DNA from 2 places in the Myxococcus sp. AM010 genome. Region 2 is predicted to be linked to the other one. Evidence: riboswitches for the same ligand, from Rfam matches in the RefSeq annotation. Region 2 holds a riboswitch; the other holds the start of a gene.
The links. A riboswitch is a leader RNA that binds a small molecule or an ion and turns the genes downstream of it on or off. The one in region 2 is predicted to bind cobalamin.
Positions count from the first base shown of each region.

Region 1: another riboswitch for cobalamin. It lies ahead of HV826_RS19190 (aspartate aminotransferase family protein); the one in region 2 lies ahead of HV826_RS26410 (TonB-dependent siderophore receptor).

Region 1 is NZ_JABXEO010000040.1:26,338-36,826, forward strand. Features, by position in the region: gene HV826_RS19185 (aldehyde dehydrogenase family protein) at 1-635, opposite strand, end outside; gene HV826_RS19190 (aspartate aminotransferase family protein) at 632-1,996, opposite strand; cobalamin riboswitch at 2,264-2,475, opposite strand; gene HV826_RS19195 (DUF1501 domain-containing protein) at 2,731-3,966, shown strand; gene HV826_RS19200 (mersacidin/lichenicidin family type 2 lantibiotic) at 4,113-4,355, opposite strand; gene HV826_RS19205 (type 2 lanthipeptide synthetase LanM family protein) at 4,441-7,638, opposite strand; gene HV826_RS19210 (alpha/beta hydrolase) at 7,847-8,656, shown strand; gene HV826_RS19215 (hypothetical protein) at 8,795-9,049, shown strand; gene HV826_RS19220 (S-methyl-5'-thioadenosine phosphorylase) at 9,147-10,031, shown strand; gene mtnA (S-methyl-5-thioribose-1-phosphate isomerase) at 10,028-10,489, shown strand, end outside.
Region 2 is NZ_JABXEO010000068.1:699-10,138, forward strand. Features, by position in the region: gene HV826_RS26385 (hypothetical protein) at 1-1,205, shown strand, start outside; gene HV826_RS26390 (SMI1/KNR4 family protein) at 1,813-2,277, shown strand; gene HV826_RS26395 (hypothetical protein) at 2,524-3,180, shown strand; gene HV826_RS26400 (hypothetical protein) at 3,195-3,476, shown strand; gene HV826_RS26405 (FHA domain-containing protein) at 3,617-4,105, shown strand; cobalamin riboswitch at 4,112-4,359, shown strand; gene HV826_RS26410 (TonB-dependent siderophore receptor) at 4,418-6,427, shown strand; gene HV826_RS26415 (MXAN_6577-like cysteine-rich protein) at 6,399-8,015, shown strand; gene HV826_RS26420 (ABC transporter substrate-binding protein) at 8,035-8,928, shown strand; gene HV826_RS26425 (iron ABC transporter permease) at 8,925-9,440, shown strand, end outside.

The sequences.
Region 1 (10,489 bases), on a different contig from region 2:
GGGGCCTCTTCGCTGGGCTTGAGGATGACGGTGTTGCCACCCAGGAGCGCGCCTCCGCTCATCCCCGCCGCGAGCGCCAGCGGGAAGTTGAAGGGCGAGATGACGGCGAAGACCCCGTAGGGCCGCAGGACGCTGCGCGTGTCCTCGTCGGGCGACAGGCGCGCCATGGGACGGACGAAGCCCTCCGCCTGCTCCAGTTGGCTGGCGTAGTAGCGCAGCAGGTCCGCGGACTCCTCCACGTCACCCAGCGACTCCAGCCGGCTCTTGCCCACCTCCAACGTCATCCGCGCCGACAGCTCCAGGCTGCGCTCGGAGATGAGGTCCGCGGCCCGGCGGAGGATGCGCACTCGCTCCTCCCAGGCCGTGGCGCCCCAGCCGCGCTGGGCCACTCGCGCCACGCGCACCACCCGGTCCAACTCGCTGACGGGCGTGCGGTGGAAGGTGGCGAGCAACTCGTCCGGCCTCGCCGGGTTGCGGCGCTCCAGGAGGTCTCCGCTCCGCCAGGCCTCGCCGGCAATCCACGACGGCAGCGCTTCGCCCAGGCGCCCCCGCACGGTGTTGAGCGCCTCGTCGAAGCGCGCGTGCAGTGTGGACATGTCGGCGTCCAGCACCGAATAGGTGATGCGGAAACTCATGGCTCCCTCCGGAAGTAGTGGTTGATGCCCTGCGCGAGCGTGTCGACCAGCGCGTCGACCTCGGCCTCGGTGATGACCAGCGGGGGGCCCAGCATCAGCAGGTCCCCGTTCGTTCCGTCCGCGTGGCCGGTGTTGGACCAGAGGACGAGGCCGCGCTCGAACAGCTCGGCCATCAGCCCCTCCACCACCTTGCGCGAACGAGGGAAGGGGCGGCGGCTGTCGAGGTCCTCCACGAACTCGACGCCCGCCATCAGGCCCACGCCCTGCACCGAGCCCACATGGGGCAGGGGCCGCAGCGTCTCGCGCAGGCGCCGCTGGAGGTGGGCGCCCACGCGCGCGGCGTGCGCCACCAGGCCGTGCCGTTCGTAGTAGTCGAGTACCGCCAGCCCGGCCGCCGTCATCGCCGGGGCCTGGAGGTAGGTCTGCGCGTGCATGAAGCCGCCGGAGCCCTGCCGCAGCTCCTCCAGGTGCGCCTGCCGCACGAGCACCGCGCTCAGCGGCGCGTAGCCCCCGCTGATGCCCTTGCCGAGCACCAGCAGGTCCGGGGTGAAGTCGAACAACTCACTGGCGAAGAAGCGCCCGGTGCGACCGCAGCCGCACATGACCTCATCGGCGATGGTGAGGATGCCGTACTGCCTGCACAGCGCGCTCACGCGCTCGAAGTAGTCCGGCGGCGGAGGGGAGGCTCCGGCCGAGGAGCCAATCACCGGCTCCGCGATGAAGGCGGCGATGGTGTCCGGGCCCTCGCGGAGGAGCGCCTCCTCCATCAGCCGCGCGTAGTGCGCCGCGCCGTCGCGTTCGTAGTCTTCCAGGCCGGAGCGGTACGGGTAGGGCGCGGGCGTGGTGACGACCTCCGCCAGCATGGGGCCGAAGAACTGCTTGTAGTGGGGACGCTCCGACAGGGAGAGGGCGTAGAGCGTGTTGCCGTGGTAGCCGGGCACGCGCGCAATGACCTTCGTGCGCTGGGGCTGCCCGCGCGCCACGCAGAGCTGCCGGGCGAACTTCACCGCGGCCTCCACCGCTTCGGAGCCCGAGCCCAGGAACGCGGCGCGCTCCAGTCCCGCGGGCGCCAGCGCGCACAGGCGGGTGGCGAGTTGCTCCGTCACCTCGGTGGTGAAGTGGGTGCCGTTGACGTAGGCGACGCGCAGCAGTTGTTCACGGATGCGGTCCACCACCTCGCGGTTGCCGTGGCCCACGCTGGCCACGAGCGCGCCCGCCGAGGCGTCCAGGTAGCGCTTGCCTGTGGCGTCGAAGAGGTGGACACCCCGGCCGTGGGTCACCACGGGGAAGTCGCGCGCGAGGTCGCGCAGCAGCACATTCCCTTGCGGGTAGCGCACGCCCTGCCTGCCTTCGTCCCGCATCGTCCGTCCTCCACGCAGCGCGGACGACCGAGGTCGCCCGACAGGGCTCCCGCGTGGAAGAAGGGTTGTCACGATGCGCGCGGGTCGGCGCACACCAGGCCCCGGAGGAGCCCACGGACCGACCTTCGCCCCCACGGGCGACTGGACACACGAGCGGGGTTGGGTCGGAAAAGCCGAGGTGCGCGCGAAGACTGGCTGGAGGCTCCAGCGCTGCTCGGACCTTCCGGCCGTCCCACGCGGCTCCAGGTCGAAACCGTCCGTGGATTTCTCCCACGGGCGGATGCGGGCAGGTCTTCGGGCTCGTGAGCACTCCGGCCGGAGCCGGATTCCTACTGCTCGTCGCTTCCCAGCTCCCAGAGGGAGCCAGTGCGTGTGACGAGGTTCGTTCTCACCTACCGCTGCGGGGCAGCCCCGGATTCACACCGGGTTCCCTTTTAAGCCCAGGCCGAGGCCCAGGCACCAACATGGGGCGGTATGTACTGTCGGCCTTCTTGGACTGTCAAGGCAGGCTCGCGAACATGGACAGGCTCCGTCTTGAAGCGGGCGCGCATCCGACATCAAGGTTCGCGCCGCGCGCTCGATGGCGTCGGCGATGCGGAACGAACGTGGCACATCCAGACGCAGGTCCCGCTCTTGCGCGCCGTGCCCGTAACTTCTGTCCCGCCCCGGTGTTGAATGAGGGGGCCCTGCCAACTGGGGGCTCCCGTGCCTGGCTCACCGGAGGCGAAGACGCGATGAACCCACTGCTGACCCGTCGTCATCTGCTGCGCGCCCTGGGGTCGACGGCGGTGGGGCTTGCGTGGGCTCCGGGCTCCCTGGGACGGGCGCTCGCGTCCAGCCAGCACGCCTCCACGCGAGGCACGCTGGTGACTGTCTTCCTGCGTGGCGGCGCGGACGGGCTCTCCTTGGTGCCTCCGGTGGAGGATGCCGCGTATCACCGGGCACGTCCCACGCTGGCGTTGAAGGCGCATGGCCCGGACGCCGCGCTGAAGTTGTCAGGGCCCTTTGGCCTGCATCCCAGGCTCGAAGCGTTGATGCCGCTGTGGCGTGATGGCCGGCTGGCGGTGCTGCACGGCGTGGGATTGCCGGCGCCGGTCCGCTCACACTTCGACGCGCAGGACTTCGTTGAATCCGGAACGCCGGGGCGCAAGTCGACACCGGATGGCTGGCTCAACCGCGCGCTGGACGAAGAAGAGGGCGTCGCGCTGCGCGCCGTGGCGTTGCAGCCCACACTGCCCCGGGCGCTGTTCGGAGACGCGGGGGCGGTGGCCATGGGGCGGCTGGAGGAGTTCCGGCTGAGGGGCGGGCGCAGAGGTGAGGAGGCCACCCGAGGCTTCAATGCGCTCTACGCGGGCGCCGTGGACGAGGCGCTGCGGACGACGGGCCAGGACGCTTTCGAGGCGATGTCGCTGTTGGACGAGGCGCGGCTGGCGAAGCGCGCTTCGCGTGCGGCGGTGGAGTATCCGAAGGGGCAGCTCGGACAGCGGCTGCGCGACATCGCGCGGCTCATCCACGGCGAGGTGGGGCTGGAGGTGGCGGCGACGGAGTTGGGAGGCTGGGACACGCACGCCGCTCAGGGCGCCGCGACGGGGGCGTTCGCCAACCGCTGCCAGGAGCTCGGAGGCGCGCTCGCGGCCTTCGCGCAGGACCTGGGGGCTCGGCTGGAGCAGGTGACGGTGGTGGTGCTCACGGAGTTCGGCCGCACGGTGCGGGAGAACGGCAGTCGTGGCACGGACCACGGCGTGGGCAGCGCGATGCTGGTGCTGGGAGGCGGCGTGAGGGGCGGCAAGGTGTACGGGCGCTTTGAGTCGCTGGAGGCGGAGCGCTTGCAGGACGGGCGCGATGTGCCCGCCTGGACGGACGTGCGCGCGCCATTGGCGGAAGTCCTGCGCGCCTGTCGGCCCGGTGTGGCGCTCCAGAAGGTATTTCCTGGCTTCATGTCGCCCCCGGGGTTGGGCCTGTTCGGATAGGCGCTGCGCTCATCTGTCGGCGCGTCACATCACCTCCGTCCGGGACAGACAGGGGAGCGGCCTTCCGCCGCCGCTCCCCCGCCCGAACACGTCCGCATTCACGTTGAGCCGCCACGGCCCTTCCGCGTCAGCTCATGTCCCGTCGCTCAGCGGCAGCAGGCAGACATCCCGCAGGCCGTATAGAGGCAGGTGAGCTCGTTGGGCGTGGGGGTGGCGGGGCAGGTGGCCTCGGCATCGCCGCCGGTGATGAACGCCAGCGTCGCATCCTCCAGCTCCATGACGGACGCGGGGCTGGCCGGAAGCGCGGCGCGCTCCGCGTCGGAGAGGCTGTCGTAGTAGTCGGCGTCACGCCAGGCGCGGAGGATGTGGTTCTTGTCGCTGTGGCTCATGGTGCTGCTCCTCTTGGGTTGTTGGGGGACTGCCTACGGACCGCCAACCCTCGCGGTGCCGGAGTTCGTCGGGAACGAAGCTGCGTCACGAGACGGGAGGCGCCAGGGAGAGCAGGTCCGCCACTCGCTCCGGCGCCGCGAGCCGCAACAATCCGTGGGCGATGCCCGCGAGCCCCACCATCAGTCCCGGTGTCTCGATGCTGTCGGGCAGGCCATGCAGATAGCCGTGTGACTCGATGCCCTGGAGGATGCCGCCCGCGAGCTGGTAGGTGCGCCGCAGCAGCGTGTCATCGTGCAGCGCGCGCGAGGCCTCCAGCAGGAAGAGCACGTTGCCCAGGTCGCCATGACACAGGCCATGGTTGTAGCCGAGGCCCCCGGTGAGCGTGGCCCGGACCGCCGCTGCGATTTCCTCACGCACCCGGTGGTCATCGAGCATGGGCAGTCCGGAGATGCGCGCCAACCCGATGCCGGGTGCGCCGTTGCACCAGCCACACATGAAGGCAGGTCCATCACCGCCGTGCAGGCCTGCGTCGGCGCGCAGGTCGGGCCAGTCGCCGGCCTCGGGCGAGAACCTGCCACGCTCATACGCCAGTGCCTCCATCGCCGCGGTGTGGAAGCGGGGCTCTCCCGTGGCGGAGGCCAGCCGCAGCAGCGCCAGCGCGATGCCCGCTGCGCCATGTGCCAGTCCGCACAGCGCCAGTCCGCCGGTCGCGGGTGAAAGCCAGCCCAGGCCCTGGGATTGGGGCGTGGCCGTCAGGAGCAGCTGCTCCCCACAGACGCGCGCGAGCCGTGACGCACGCTCGGATGGATGCTGCCCCACGAGCGTCAGCAGTCCGAACAGGGCGCCCGCGCAGCCACCCCCCAGGTCCAGGTGCTCGTCCTGTTCCACGAGAGGGGCAATGACATCAACGAAGGACTCGGCGGTCTCGAACAGCGCGCGCTCCCCCCACAGCGCCCCCAGGTGCGTCAGCGCGTAGAGGATGCCGCCCCAGCCATTGAGGATGCCCACTCCGCGGACCTGCGCTGGCGCGGTCTCCAGACGCCACGTCAGGTGACGCAGGGCGCCCCGGGCCGCCTGCGTGAAGCGCGCTTCCTCCGTCAGGGCACCGAGCTGCGCCAGCACCAGCGCGATGCCTGAGAGCCCCTGGTAGAAGTCCGTCCCCACCTGGACGAGCCGCCACTCCTTCGCGTCGGACATCTCGAGCGACAGCCAGTGGGAATGCCCCGCGCCCGAGAACGACAGGACCGCCAGTTGCTCTCCCACGCGTCGTGCCGCCGCCAACAGTGCGTCGGGATGCGCGGGTTCGGGCGTGTCGCGGAACGGATAGCGGGGGCGCGTGCCCGGGCTCGCCGCCATCCGGGCCCGGTCGAGCGCGCTTCGCAGCAAGGCGAGCTGCCGCTCGTGGTCCTCCGGTGACAGCCCCACAAGGCGTCGTCGCGCCCGCTCCAGTCCTGAGTCGTCGAAGAAGTCGGGCAGCCGGCGGCCCGTGCCCGACCACAGGTCCTTCGAGCCGGGCAGGGCGGTGAAGCGGGGGATGTCGCCGCGCTGCAGTTCCTCCTGCTCGAAGGGGATGAGGGCCGCCAGGTATGGGCGCTCCTTCACGGCCAGCCAGAGGTGGTCGAAGAAGCGCTGCCGGTCCAGCGCATCCCCCAGCGCATGGGGATGCATGCTCTCGTGCAGCAGGGCGTCGTAGCTGGCCGTGCCACGAAAGAGCACCCGCACGGGCGCGTGCTCGAAAGCCGCGAGCGGTCCTCCAGGGGCGAGCAGCGCCTCCCGGTGCTCGGCGAGCAGCCGGTACATGGAGGAGAACCCCTGCGCGAGCGCGTCCGCCTGCACCGCCACGGAGACGTCCTGTCCCTCCATTCGAGGACGGTTCGCCGCGCCTGGAATCTCCATCCGCCGCCGCTCGAAGCGGAGCTGGTCCGTGCCGTGCGCCGTCGCCACCAGGTAGCCCAGTGGCGTGAGCTGTCCCTCGTTGGCACCCAGGGCGCTGAAGTCCACCTCCGTGCCGTCCTTCGCGCGCCAGGCAGGTTGGGGCAGCAGCCCGCTCTTGAGCACCGTGCCGTTCAGCACCGCGCCGGGGTGCATCTCCACGTCCCGCATGGAGGCCGCGAGCGTGTGTGGATGGAAGAGCGTCTCCAGGTCCACCAGGACGGGGTGCTCGCCCGCCGCGATGAGGTTCTCGTAATGGATGTCGGTGACGTCCAGCGCGTAGAGCAGCGCGACGAGCGCGCCCTGCCGCAGATGGAAGCGCCGTACCTCCTCTGCCGACTGGCAGGGCGCGGCCTCCACATACTCCATCCACCCATAGCCATCCGAGCAGAGGACCTCCACCATGCGCAGCGCAGGCGTGAGGCCGCGCGCGTTCAGCCAGGAGACGAGGTGCTGGAAGGTGGCCTCCGCCGTGAGCGGGCGCGGCTTGTAGACGAGCCGCAGCCCCGAGGCGAAGCGGAGCAGGAAGACGGTGCGCCCACCTCGGTGCGGGTCTGACAGCCCGCCCTGGGCCTCCACCAACGGACCGGGAGGAGCACCGCCGTGGAAGCGGTGCCACAGCGCGGCGGCGTCCCGGGCCAGTCGCTGCATCAGCTCCACGCCCGTGGCTTCCCACGCGGTGATGGACTCCACGGCTTGCCGCGCGAGCACCGGGTAGCGGCGGAGGATGTCGAGCGCCACGTCGCGTCGCCGGAGCTGCTGGGCGAAGTCCTGGAAGCGTGCTTCGGGCGTGTCTCCCTGGAGCCGTCCTTCGAGCTGGGCGATGCGCAGCTCCACCGCGAGCGTCCGTCCCAGCAAGGGCATCAACGTCCGTGGAAGCGGCGCGAGCAACAGGCGAGCCGTGTGCTCCGGCTCGAACGGTGCTCCGGGCGAGTCCCGCAGGCAGGTGCCCAGGGCGGAGACGAGCCGTGCGTGCGCTTCGTGGACGAGTGGCTCGACCAGGCAGAGCAGGGCCGCGCCCGGTGGCGCGGGCTCCGGCCAGGAGAAGGGTGGCGATTTCTCCGACGTGTAAGCCTGCTCGATGGCACGTTGCCACGGTGGCGGCGCTTCCATGCGTGCCTGCAGCGCCTCCGCGGGTTCTCCCAGGAGGGTGTACAGCTCCGCTTCCGCCAGCCCCGAGGCGCGCAGGCGCTGGGCCCAGAGCGAGTCCCGCGTAAGGGGCTCTTGTTTGCGCCAGCGCTCCAGTCTGCGCTGCGCGCGTGCCGCGTCCACCGCGTCCGGAGTGCCGCACAGCCTGAGCGATGGCAGCCGCTCCTCCAGGGCATGGCCCAGCACCCAATGAGACGTCACGCCTTCTCCCATCCAGGCGGCGGCCTGGGGCGTCCGAGTCGTCCTGTGGTCTGTCTGTGATAGCGCCTTCAATCGCTATCGTGGCATTACCGCCGGGCCGAGCGCCAGGGGGCCTGGTCGGCTGCGGTGGGGATGACTGGTATTGCCCACTGCGAGCGTGACGCCATCCGCTGTCGCGCTGCGTCGCGAACTGCGGCACACTGGGTCAATGCCCCGGCTGCGCCGCATGCTCATCCTCCTCCTGGCCACCCTCGGTTCAAGCTACCTCGTGTTGTGTGTGGCGATGTTCGCGCTGCAGCGCTCCCTGCTCTACCCGGCCCCCAAGGGCACGCCGCCGCTGGCAGAAGGCGACGGCTTCAGCCGCCTGCCGCTGGAGGGAGGCTTGTACGTGGACCTGTTCCACCTGCCGGCGCCTCCGGGCGCGCCCACGGTGGTGCACTTCCATGGCAACGGGGAGCAGGTGCTGACGCAACTGGGCCTGGGCCGCTTGATGCGAGCGAGGGGGCTGGGCTTCCTCACCGTCGAGTACCCGGGCTATGGCGCGTCGCCGGGGCGCCCCACCGAGGAGGGTATCTACGCCGCGGCGGACGCGGCGCTCGCGTGGCTGCGCGCGAAGGGCGTCACGGCGCAGCAGACGGTGCTCAGTGGCCGCAGCCTGGGGACGGGCGTGGCGGTGGAGATGGCGCGGCGGGGGCGCGGCGCCCGGGTCATGCTCGTGAGTCCGTACACGTCCATCCCGGACCTCGGGGCCACGGCCTTTCCCTTCCTGCCCGTCCGCCTGCTGGCCCGGGACCGGTATGACACCGCGTCCAAGGCCGCCGCCTTGAAGCTCCCCGTGCTCATCATCCACGGCGAGGAGGACACCCTCATCCCCGTGGACATGGGGCGCCGGCTGGGCACGCTCTTCCCCCAGGCCGTGGTGGAGACGGTGGCCGGGGCGGGGCACAACGATGTCCTCGAAGACGCTGGAAAGGTTTACAGACATCGGATGGCGTCATTCGCGCTGGGAGAACCATGAACGGCGGAGTTCGCTGGGCTTGACGCTGTTTGTCATTGTCTCCGACCGGACAGCGAATCGTGGGTGTCTGGCTTCATTGGGAGCCGGGTGGAAGACTGGTGCGCGCTTCAGCTCCTCCTCGACTGCAAGGAAATTCCCATGCGAAACGTCATGTCCGTGGTGGTGTCGTTGAGTGCCTCGCTCCTGTTGGCCTGCGGGCCCGTCCCGGAGACTGGCGAAGACGACGCGCTCTCGGAGGAAGCTGCCACCCGGACCGACTCCCTGTCCTGGCGGGATGCTCCCGTCTGTGGTGATGGCGTGTGCTGCATGGAGCGGATGTCGGAGTGTCCTTCCGACTGCCCGAACGGAGATGGCGGGCTGGGCGGCACGGTTTGTTACATCAACCCCTATTGAGCACAGGGGCGCTCCGGCTTGCCCAAGGCCACCGCGACTCCTACGCTCCCTGCCGCCGGCGCGGTCCTTGTGCCGGCGTCCACCGGGAGCCCGCCGCATGTCAAACCCCACCGCACCCGTCATCGGCATCATTGGCGGCAGTGGCCTGTACCAGATCGATGGCCTGACGGACGTCGAATGGAAGAAGGTGACGTCCCCCTTCGGTGAGCCTTCGGACGCGCTGTGCTTCGGCACGCTGGGAGGGCACCGCGTCGTCTTCCTTCCGCGTCACGGTCGAGGCCACCGGCTGGCGCCGACGGACATCAACTTCCGCGCGAACATCGACGCGCTCAAGCGCAGCGGGGTGACGGACCTGCTGTCGCTGTCCGCCGTGGGGGGCCTGCGCGAGGAATACCCACCGGGCACCTTCGTCGTCGTGGACCAGTTCATCGACCGGACCTTCGCCCGGGACAAGAGCTTCTTCGGCACGGGGCTGGTGGCGCACGTCTCCATGGCGAAGCCGGTGTGCTCGCGGCTGGGGGACGCGGTGATTTCCGCGTGCGAGGGCCTGGGCGTCGTCGCGCGCCGGGGCGGCACGTACCTGGCCATGGAGGGGCCGCAGTTCTCCTCCATCGCGGAGAGCCACCTGTACCGGAGCTGGGGCTGTGACGTCATTGGCATGACGAACATGCCGGAGGCCAAGCTCGCGAGGGAGGCGGAGCTCTGTTACGCGACGGTGGCCATGGTCACCGACTTCGACTGCTGGCATCCGGACCATGACGCCGTCACGGTGGACCAGGTCGTCTCCGTGCTGCTGGGCAACGCGGGCAAGGCGAAGGGGCTGGTGAAGAACGTGGTGCCGCTGCTCGGGGCGCACACCGGCCCCTGTGCCCAGGGCTGCCACAAGGCGCTGGACCACGCCATCATCACCGCGCCCCCGGCCTGGGACGCTGGCATGGTGGAGAAGCTGTCCGCGGTGGCGGGCCGGGTGCTGCGCCGATGAAGGTCCATGGCAAGCCGATGCGCTCCATCTGGCTGGCGCCGGACGCACAGGCGGCGGAGGCCATTGACCAGACGCGGCTGCCACATACGCTCATCACCGTGCGGCTGACGACGTTGGATGAAGCCGCCCATGCCATCCGGAGCATGCAGGTGCGCGGCGCGCCCCTCATCGGTGCCACCGCGGCCTATGGTGTCTGGCTGGCTTTGCGCGTGGATGCCTCGGACGGCGCGCTGGAGCACGCGCTCGCGGTGCTGCGGGGCACGCGGCCCACGGCCGTGAACCTGCACTGGGCCCTGGACGACATGCGCCGGCGCCTGGCGCCGCTGCCTCCCGCTGAGCGAGTGGCTTCCGCGCTTCGCCGCGCCGAGGCCATCAGCGACGAGGACGTGGCCATCAACCGCGCCATCGGTGCGCATGGCCTGAAGCTCCTGGAGGCGGCCTGGGCGCGCAAGGGCCGC
Region 2 (9,440 bases):
CGTTGGAGTTGTCGATTGAGGGACTGCCGGCCTCCGCCAGCCCTCACGTCCTCCTCCGCCGAGGCAGTGAGTCCCGGGAGGTTCGCGCGGGTGGCCGGCTGGCGGGGCTCGCGGCGGGCATGTGGACGCTCTCCCCGGAGCCGGTGGCGGTGAGCGGCGGCCGGGTTCGCGCCGCCTATGATGCGCCGGCGCGCCAGCTCTGCGTCTTGGATGGAGAGGTGGCGAACGCGGCCCTCCAATACGCGCTCATCCCCAGCAGCCAGCGGCTGTGGCTGTCCACGAGCAATGGGGCGGCCGAGGTGGAGGCCTTCGCCGCCGTGGACCTGGAGACCACGGGCGCGCCGTCGGCCGCCGTCCAGCTCGGTTCGAGCCCGGGCATTCCCCGGGCTTCAGGGCTCGCGTTCGACAGGCGTGGCAACCTCTGGGTGGCGCTGGGGTCGGGGGAACTGCGGCGCTACCCCGCCGGCGACCTGGGCGCGTCTGGCGTCAAGAGCCCCGATGTCATCATGCGCGGCGGCGTGTTGAGCGCTGGGAGCCCGGGCCCCATCGCCATTGCATTCGATGCCGCTGGCGACCTCTGGACCTCCATCGGGTTCAGCGACACCGTCATCCGGTTTGGCGCGGCCCAGCTTGTCTCCGGCACCGCTCCGGCGCCGCAGGTCGTGCTGAGCGGGCTGGGAGCCCCCTCCACGCTCGCGTTCGACGCCACGGGCAACCTCTGGGTGGGAGACGTGACGGCCGGGGCGTCCCGCGTCCACAAGGTGGCCGCATCGAGCCTCCAGGCGTCGGGCGCCGTGACGCCCGTTGTGAGCATCGACGTGATGGAAGCCGCTCCGGGCAGGAGCTTCGCGGGCCCCGCGGGGCTCGCCTTCGATGGGGAGCGGAACCTGTGGGTGTCCTATGGCGCGAGCGGCGTCGTCGTGCGGCTCACGCCCGCTGACCAGGAGGGCTCCGGCGCGGTGAGCGTCGTCCCGAGCATCCAGATTGACGCGGGCGGCCCCAAGGAAGTCGCCTTCGACGAAGGCGGGGGCCTGTGGATGGCCTACGACTCCGGGAGGATTTCCCGGCTGAGCCCGAGCCAGCTCAGCGTCTCTGGCGCGCCCACGCCTGACGTCGTCATCTCCAGCCCCGACCTCGGGGCCACGCATGGCGTCGCGGTGTATCCGGCCCCCGCGAACCTGCCCTTGTTTCACCGGCTGCCGTGACACGGCGCGGGGAGGGCAGGGGGCTCGGCAACTTCCCGCGCGGAATCGATTTGGGAGCTGACGTCAGTGTAGGGGACGCGACGGCGATGGGGATGCAGGGAGTCCGTATAGAAGTCCAAGACGCCGCGTCGTTGTTGCGGGAAGGCGACGTCTTCGTCATCACCGGGCTGGTGCTGCTTCCCCAAAGCCACTTCCAGGAACGCTTCGCGAGGCCCCGGGCTGAGGAGGGGCATCGGCGGCAGACGGTGCAGTCGCGGTGGGGCTACGCCCGTGTTTCGGGATGACGCACTGTTGTTGTAACTAAGCAACGATTGCCCCTGCCCAGACCAACGCAGCGCGGACGCAATGGAACAGCATGCGCCCCGACTTCCGGCGCCACTGGGCAAATCGATTTGGCGCGTGGCCCACCGACACCACTGGGACACCCTACGAGGGGCATCACGTTCAGGACCTCTGGCACGGAGGCAATCCCACCGACTGGGACAACATCATTCCGTTTCCGCAGGACCTGCACCAGCAACTCCCGTCCGCGTACAAGCAGTGTTACGCGAACAACCCACCGTGGACCAGGACCGGGGTGGACTATCCCAATGGAGAATGCCCTTCCATGAAGGACCTTCTCGCGGAGGTGTCGCGCCTCCACTTCCCGAACCCTCCTGCGACGCCCGAGCAAATTGAAGCGTTCGAGCACAGCGCAGGTTGGCGTCTGGACCCGGACTTGCGCGCCTTCTATCTGCACTGCAACGGTGCGCGCCTCTTTGACCGCATGGACCCTGCCTTCGCCTTCGCTCCGCTGGCGGAGCTTCGTCGTGCCCGGCTCGTCATGCGTAACGACGACAGCGAAGATGCCGGGCCCGCGTCTTGGTATGCCCTCTGCCGTGTGCGGGATAGCAACTTCATCCTGCTTGACGTGAGCGAGCAGCATGACGGCCGCTCCCTCCTTCGTGACGGCTACAACGAGGCGTTTCCAGACCCGGGCTACTGCCCCAAGATTGCCAGGTCGTTTCGGGAGTTCTTGATGGGGGCGCTCAGGTCGGAGGAGCGGTGGTTCTGGCTGTCAACCGAAGATTAGCTGTGGATGGGTCGGAAACCGCATGGCCTGGGCCAGCCGCGCCACGGCCGTCTTGAACTCGCGCCGCTCCACCTCCTGAGCGGCCCTGACAGACGGCTCTCGCCATGCGTGCCCAGTGGCATGCCAGCGACGAGGGTAGCAGGGCTGAGCGTCTTCCGTGCGCTTCGCTCATGACGCGCAACGAACCGTTGAGTGGCCGGGCGGGGGGCTTCCGTCCCCCGTTGCCAGGACGGTAGCGTTGCCCGCATGGCATCGGGCACCGTCTTGCTGCGACTGGGTGTGTTGGGAGGGCTGCTCGCGGGTTCCGGCTCGCAGGCGGCGGAGGCCACGGAGGCTCCCCGCGCCGAGGAGGCTCCCGAGGCCTACGAGTCCTCCTCCGTGCAGTGGCAGCTCCTGGTGGGCGGCCTCACCTCGCTGGACGGCTACGCCTCAACGGGCTACCAGGGATGGTTGCTCGGGGCCGGCTGGGAGTTTCCCCGGCTGCGCATCCGCTTCCAGTACCTGGCGGGCCTCCCGTCGAGCATGGTGGACACCCGCACCGAGGTGAAGCTGGAGCAGTATGTCTTCGGCTTCTGGCTGGACACGCCCGTGCTCCGCTCGGGTGAGTGGCGTTGGAGCGTGGGCGCGGGGGCGGGCTTCCTCCTCTTCGGCCGGACGGCTTTTGCCCGCGTGGGCGGGCTGGACACCGCGGGCCCCCGCTTCCTCCCCGCGTTCCTCACGGGGCCGGATACCTCCCTGCGCTGGCGCTTCTCCCGGTACCTCGCCGTGGAGGGCTCGCTGGCGATGGACGTCGCCTTCGGCCGCCCCCTCATCGGCTTCCAAGGTCCGCAGGGCTTCGAACCGCTCTATGAGGGCTGGGCCATCCGGCCACGGCTGAGCGTCGCGCTGATGGTCTTCCCGTGAAAGGTGGCCGTCCGATGAACAACCGTACTGACCTCGCATCGCACACGCTTCGCGGGCCCTTCCGGCACCTGCTCGTCCTGGCGCTGCTGGCCTGGAGCGGAGGCTGCGCCGTGGAGGACCCGATTGCACGACTGCGCGGCGCGGACAGTGGCACGGGCACCTTCTCCACCGACGACGAGGCCCTGCTCTTGGGTGAGGACAGCCTGGAGCTGGCGCTGCCGGATTGCGTGGAGGCCGAGCCAGCGGGGGACGCGGGCGTGGCCTGCGAGGACGCGGGGACGCCAGACGTTCCGTAGTCGCCTGGTGGCCAGCGTGGGTGGACCTCCCACGCGGTGGGACCCGACAGTGAATCGCACGCCCCGAGGTCCAGGAACTGGCGCGGCCGGAGTCTCGTGTCCATGTTGCGCGCGTCCATCCGGTGAACAGGAAGGTGCGCGTGTTCCAGCCAGCTCCTCGCGATGCGCGGGCCCAAGACGGGAGCTGGCCCGTGTTGCTGTGGGAGCCTGCTTCCACGCGGCCCCGCGCTGGGACGTCCCGGTCAGCGGAGAAGGCATCGACGCCCTGCGCCACGGCGCCCGTGGTGCTGGAGGTGCGCCCGCGGCTGCGCCCGGCGGATGGCGACGTGACGGTGGGCAGCGGCGCCGAGTGCGACATCGTCCTGGCCGAGCCCACGGTGTCCCGCCTGCATGCGCGCCTTCGTCGTGAGCCGCACACCGGGCTGTGGTGCGTGACGGACCTGGAGAGTGAGCGAGGGACGTACCAGGACGGGGTGCTCATCCTCCCGGGCCGCCCGGCGCCGCTGCTGTGCCGTTCCCGGCTCACGCTGGGGAACGTGGAGCTCCTGTTCCTCCGGACGTATGCCTTCGAGCAGTCCGTGCGCGCGTCCTCGCTGACGCCCCCGGTGCGCTTGACCCGCCGGAGGTGACCTCCTAGAAAGGGCGCGCCCTTGGGTGCCCATGCCGGGCTTTCAAGAGGGAAGCCGGTGTGAGTCCGGCGCGGTCCCGCCACTGTGAACGGGCAGCCCTGAGGTCAGGGCCGGGGGCTTCGGTTTGTCGCCACTCCAGCCGCGGCCGAGCGCCGCTCCGGGGGAAGGCGGAAGTCCTCTTCTGGCATGACGCAGCGTGCGCCAGCCGCCAGAGCCCGTCAGCCAGGAGACCTGCCCAGGGGTGCGGCCGAGCCTTTCGCGGGCCCGGGCGGTTGGCCTTCTCTCTTCGTCGGAGGGAGCGGAAGGCGGAGCATGCGGTGGAACTTCCTCGCCGGGCCTGTCGTGTGCCTGGCGCTCAGCCTTCCATGTCCCGCCGGGGCGCAGCCCTCCGAGGCCGAGCCCGCCCCCACGCGCACCACCGTGGTTCGCGGCAGGACACCGCCTCCGCCTGAGTCTCCAGAGCGGAGGGACCCGACGGGCGCCATCACCGTCATCGACGCGCGAGAGCGCGCGGGCGAGGCGCGCGACACGGCGGAGCTGCTCGTGGGCTCGGTGGGGCTCGCGGTGCAGGACTCCGGTGGTTACGGCCAGAGCAAGAGCCTGGTGGTGCGGGGCGCGTCATCCAACGGCGTGCTCGTGTTCCTGGATGGGATTCCGCTCAACGGCGCGGGCGGCCTGTCGGACCTGTCGCTCATCCCCTCCGCGCTGGTGGAGCGCTTCGAGGTGCTGCGAGGTGGCGCGGGCGCGCGCTATGGCTCCGGCGGCCTGGGCGGCGCCATCAACATCATCACTCGCGCGCCAGGGCCGAACCTGCGCACGAGCGGCGAGGTGACCTACGGGAGCTGGAACACGGCGCTGGGCCACGTCGCCGCCACGGGGCCGCTGCTGGGCGGGCAGGCGCTGCTGCTGGTGCACGCGGGCCGCTCGGATGGCGACTTCGCCTACGACGTGGACGACCTGCCCGCCGTGGACGGCAACCCCCAGGTCTCCGAGCGGCGTGCCCGCAACGACGCGCGGGGAGGGGGCGCGCTCCTGCGCTACCGGCGACGGCTGGCGGGAGGCTCGCGGCTGGATGCGCTCGCGGAGCTGTCCCTGGAGGACCGCGCCATTCCGGGCACCGTGCAGAACCCCCAGTCCACCGGAGACCAGGAACTGGGGCGGCTGGCGTTGGGCCTTCGCTGGTCGGGCGTGCTCGACGGGCTGGGGCAGGGGAGCGCGCGAGGCTTCTTCCGGCGTGATGGCCTGGAGGTGACGGGGCACATCCCCGGCGCGGGTGGCGCGCAGCGGCACGCGGTGGGCGGCGTGGAGCTGGAGGGCCGCGGGCCGTTGGGAGCGCGCCAGTCGCTGACCGTCACGGTGGCGACCTCGGGTGAGACGGTGACGCAGGCGGAGGGCGCGCAGGCCGCCTCGTGGTGGCGCGGCAGCGTCATGGCCATGGATGAGGTGCGGCTCTTCGGCGGCGCGTTGGACGTGGTGCCTTCCATGCGGCTGGAGCGGGTGGGCCCGTACTGGCTGCTGTCGCCGAAGCTGGGCGCCTCCGTCGAGCTGGGGCGCGGCTTCGGCCTGCGCGCCAACGCCGGCCAGTCCCACCGCGCGCCGTCCTTCCTGGAGCTGTACATCCGGCAGGGCACGCTGCTGCCCAACCCCGGATTGAAACCCGAGCGCGCCCTGTACGCGGACGCGGCGGTGAGGTGGCGCTCCGGCCCGGAAGACGGCGAGGACGCGGCGCCGCGCTGGGGCTTCACGCTGGGCGGCTTCGCGGCGCTGTATGAGAACCTCATCGCCTATGAGCTGTACCCGCCGCTGATGGCGCGCCCGTACAACTTCGACGCCGCGCGCGTGTGGGGCCTGGAGCTGGAGGGCGAGGCGCGGCCCCTTCCCTGGCTGCTGGCCAGCACGGGTTACACGTATCTGCGCACGGAGAACCGCTACGGGGACCCGCGCTTCTTCGGCAAGGACCTGCCGAACCGTCCCAGGCACAAGTGGGTGGGGCGGGTGCGCGCGGGACCCGACTGGCTCAACGCCCGCGCCGAAGTGCTCTATCAGTCCGCGCAGCGCATCAACCGCACCGGCTCGCTGGACTTGCCCTCGCGCACGTGGGTGAGCGCGGGCGCGTCCAGCACCTTCCTTCACGGGCCGGACCTCACCCTGTCCGTCGAGCTGAAGAACCTCCTCGACGTCCGGACCTTCGACTTCACGGGCTTCCCGCTGCCGGGACGCGCCGTCTACGTGACGCTCGCGGTGGCGCTCGAGCCAGGCGCGTCACCGTCTTCCTCCTCTCCTCGGGAGCTCCATGACTCGCCCGCGTCCCCTGTCCCCTGAGCCGTCCCTTCCGACCTTGCTGCTGGCGGCCGTGGCGGCGCTGCTGCTCACCGGGTGCCCGGAGGAGGGCGCGGTGTGCACCTCCGGCCTGTCCGTCTGCGGCGAAGCTTGCGTGGACCTGGGCGGCGATGCCGCGAACTGCGGCGCCTGTGGCAACGCGTGCGGTGACGGGCAGACGTGTCAGGCCAGCGTCTGTGGCTGCCGCCCGGGGACGGAGTCCTGCGGTGGCGCGTGCGTGGCCACGGCGAGCGATGTCGCCCACTGCGGCGCCTGTGGCAACGCGTGCGCCGCAGGGCTCGTGTGCGAAGCCAGCGTGTGTCGCGAGGGCTGCTCAGAAGGCAGCTTGCGGTGCGGGGGCTCGTGCGTGGACGTGCGCGCGGACGTGCTCAACTGCGGCGCCTGCGGCAACGTGTGCCCGGACGTACAGACGTGTCACGAGGGCCGCTGCGGCTACGACGTGGTGGCGGCCTGCTACACCAACGGGCAGCTCGTGGGCATCCAGGCGGGGACGGACCAACTCGGGCCTCGGCGTCAGTTCGGTTCGGGGGTGCAGACGCTCGCGTCCTGGGACGGCTACGTGCTGGCCGCGGACGCCACGGCGTCGAAGCTGCTCCAGGCGGCGGGCGGCGCGCTGGGGACGGTGGTGGAGGAGGACTCGCTGGGCGGGGTGTCGGGCTCGCCCAACGACATCCTGGTGGACCCGCCTTATGTCTACGTCGTGGACTCGGTGAACAACACCTTGCAGGTGCTCAAGCAAGAGGGCCCCTCCCAGGGCGCGGGGCTGGGGCTGCGCACCGTGACGCAGGTGAACCTGGGGGCGAACACCAGCCCGCAGGCGGTGGCGAAGTGGGGCACCACGCTGTACATCCCCTTGTTCGGCACGGGCGGCTCCATGTTCCAGTTTGGCAACGCCGTCGCGCGCGTGGACATCTCCAACCCCGAGCAGCCGCGCAAGGTGGACACGATTTCGCTCACCGGGCTGGACCTGAAGCCCTTCGACGGCGGCACGGTGTTGCCGCTGCCCTACTCCGTCGCGGCGACGGAGGCGGGGGTGTACGTGAGCCTCACCAACCTGAATCCCTACGACGGCTACAAGCCCAATGGCCCGGGCATGCTCGCGAAGATCGACCCCGCGAGCGGCGGCGTGAGCGCCATCGACCTGGGCGCGGCGGACTGCCTCAACGCGGGCTACGTGGAGGCCGTGGGTGACCAGCTCGTGGTGGCCTGCCTGGGCGAGGCCGAGTACGACGAGGCCAACGGGCACAGCGCCAGCGCCGTGCGCGCCTCCGGGTTGGTGCTGGTGAAGAACGACGCGCCCGTGGCGGCGTACGCGCTCACGGCGGGGTGTGCGCCCGGAGCGCCGGGCTGCAACCTCTCCGTGGCCAGCCGCTTCGCGGTGTCGGAGGGCGCGGTGTACCTGGCGGATACGAACGCGGGCCGCGTCTTCGTGGTGGCGGTGGAGGACGGGCGGTTGGTGGAGCGCCGCGGCTTCTCTTCGCCCCAGGCGCTGGGGCCCGCGCTGGAGGCGTGCCCCGTGGACCCGCGCCGGCCCGTGTCCAATGCCATTGACGTCACCGCCCTGCACTGAGGAAGCGCACGCCATGCCCATGAACCTGACTTCCACTTCGCGTCCCCGCTCGGGCACGTCCGTCCTGCTCGCCACGGTGCTGTGCCTGTTCGCCGGGACGGTGCGCGCGGCGGAGACATCCCGGCTGAGGACGCTGGGGCCGCCCGCGCCTTCCCAGGTGCGGCGCGTGGTGACGCTGGCGCCCTCGCTGTCGGCGATGGTGCTGTCCCTGGGCGCGGGGAGCACGCTGGTGGGCGTGTCCCGCTTCGACGAGGCGAAGGACTTGGCGAAGCTGCCCCGCGTGGGCGGCTTCACGGACCCTTCCGTGGAGGCGGTGATTGCGCTCAAGCCGGACCTCGTCCTGGTGCAGCCCGGGCCGGGCAACCAGCGTCCGGTGGAGAAGATGGCGGAGCTGGGCGTGCCCGTGTTGCTCCTGCCGCTGCACTCCGTGGCGGACGTGCTCGCGGCCATGCGCGCGGTGGGGAAGGCGCTCGGACGGGAGAAGGCGGCGGAGGCGGTGGTGGTGGACATCGAGGCCACGCGCGCGCGCATCCGGGAGGCGGCGAAGAAGCTGCCCGCGCCGCGGGTGCTGTTCGTCTATGGCTTCGCGCCGCTCGTGGTGGCCGGGCCCGGCTCCTTCGCGGACGAGCTGCTCCGGGACGCGGGCGGCGTCAACGTGGCGGCGGACGCGGGCTCCGCGTACCCGGTGTACTCGGTGGAGCGCGTGGTGCGGGCCCGGGCCTCCGTGGTGGTGGATGCCGCGGACGTGGACGTGGGCAAGGACACGCTGCGGGCACTGCCCGGCCTGTCCAGCGCGCGCTGGGTGGACCTGCCCTCCATGGCGCTGCTGCAGCCGGGACCTTCGCTGGGGCGGGGGCTGGAGGAGCTCTTCCGTTTGCTGCATCCGGAAGGAACGGGTAAGGCCGCGCCGTGAGCGAGCCGGCGACATCCCAGCGTGCACAGGGCGGAGCGGGAGGTTTTCGCGCCTCGCGCGCGGTGATGTTGTTCGGGGGCTTCCTCGTGGTGGCGGTGGGGTGCATGGCCGTGGCGGTGCGCTTCGGTGAGCAGTCCATCTCCCTCACCGCCGCGCTGACGGAGCCCACGTCCACGGATGCCGTCATCTTCTGGTCGCTGCGGCTGCCGCGCGCGCTGCTGGGGGCCATCGTGGGCGCGGGGCTGGCGGCCTCGGGCGCCACGCTCCAGGGGCTCTTGCGCAACCCGCTAGCGGACCCGTTCGTGCTCGGCGTGTCCGGCGGCGCGGCGATGGGGGCGACGCTGGCGCTCGCGGTGGGGCTCGGCACCGTGGGGGACGTGGCACCGGGCCTGGGCGGCGGCATGGCGCGGCTGTCCGCGCCCGCGCTCTTCTCCTTCCTGGGCGCGGGGGCCGCCATCCTCTTCGTCCTCTCCGCCAGCCGGGGCTCCGCGTCGCGCGCGCCCTATGCCGCG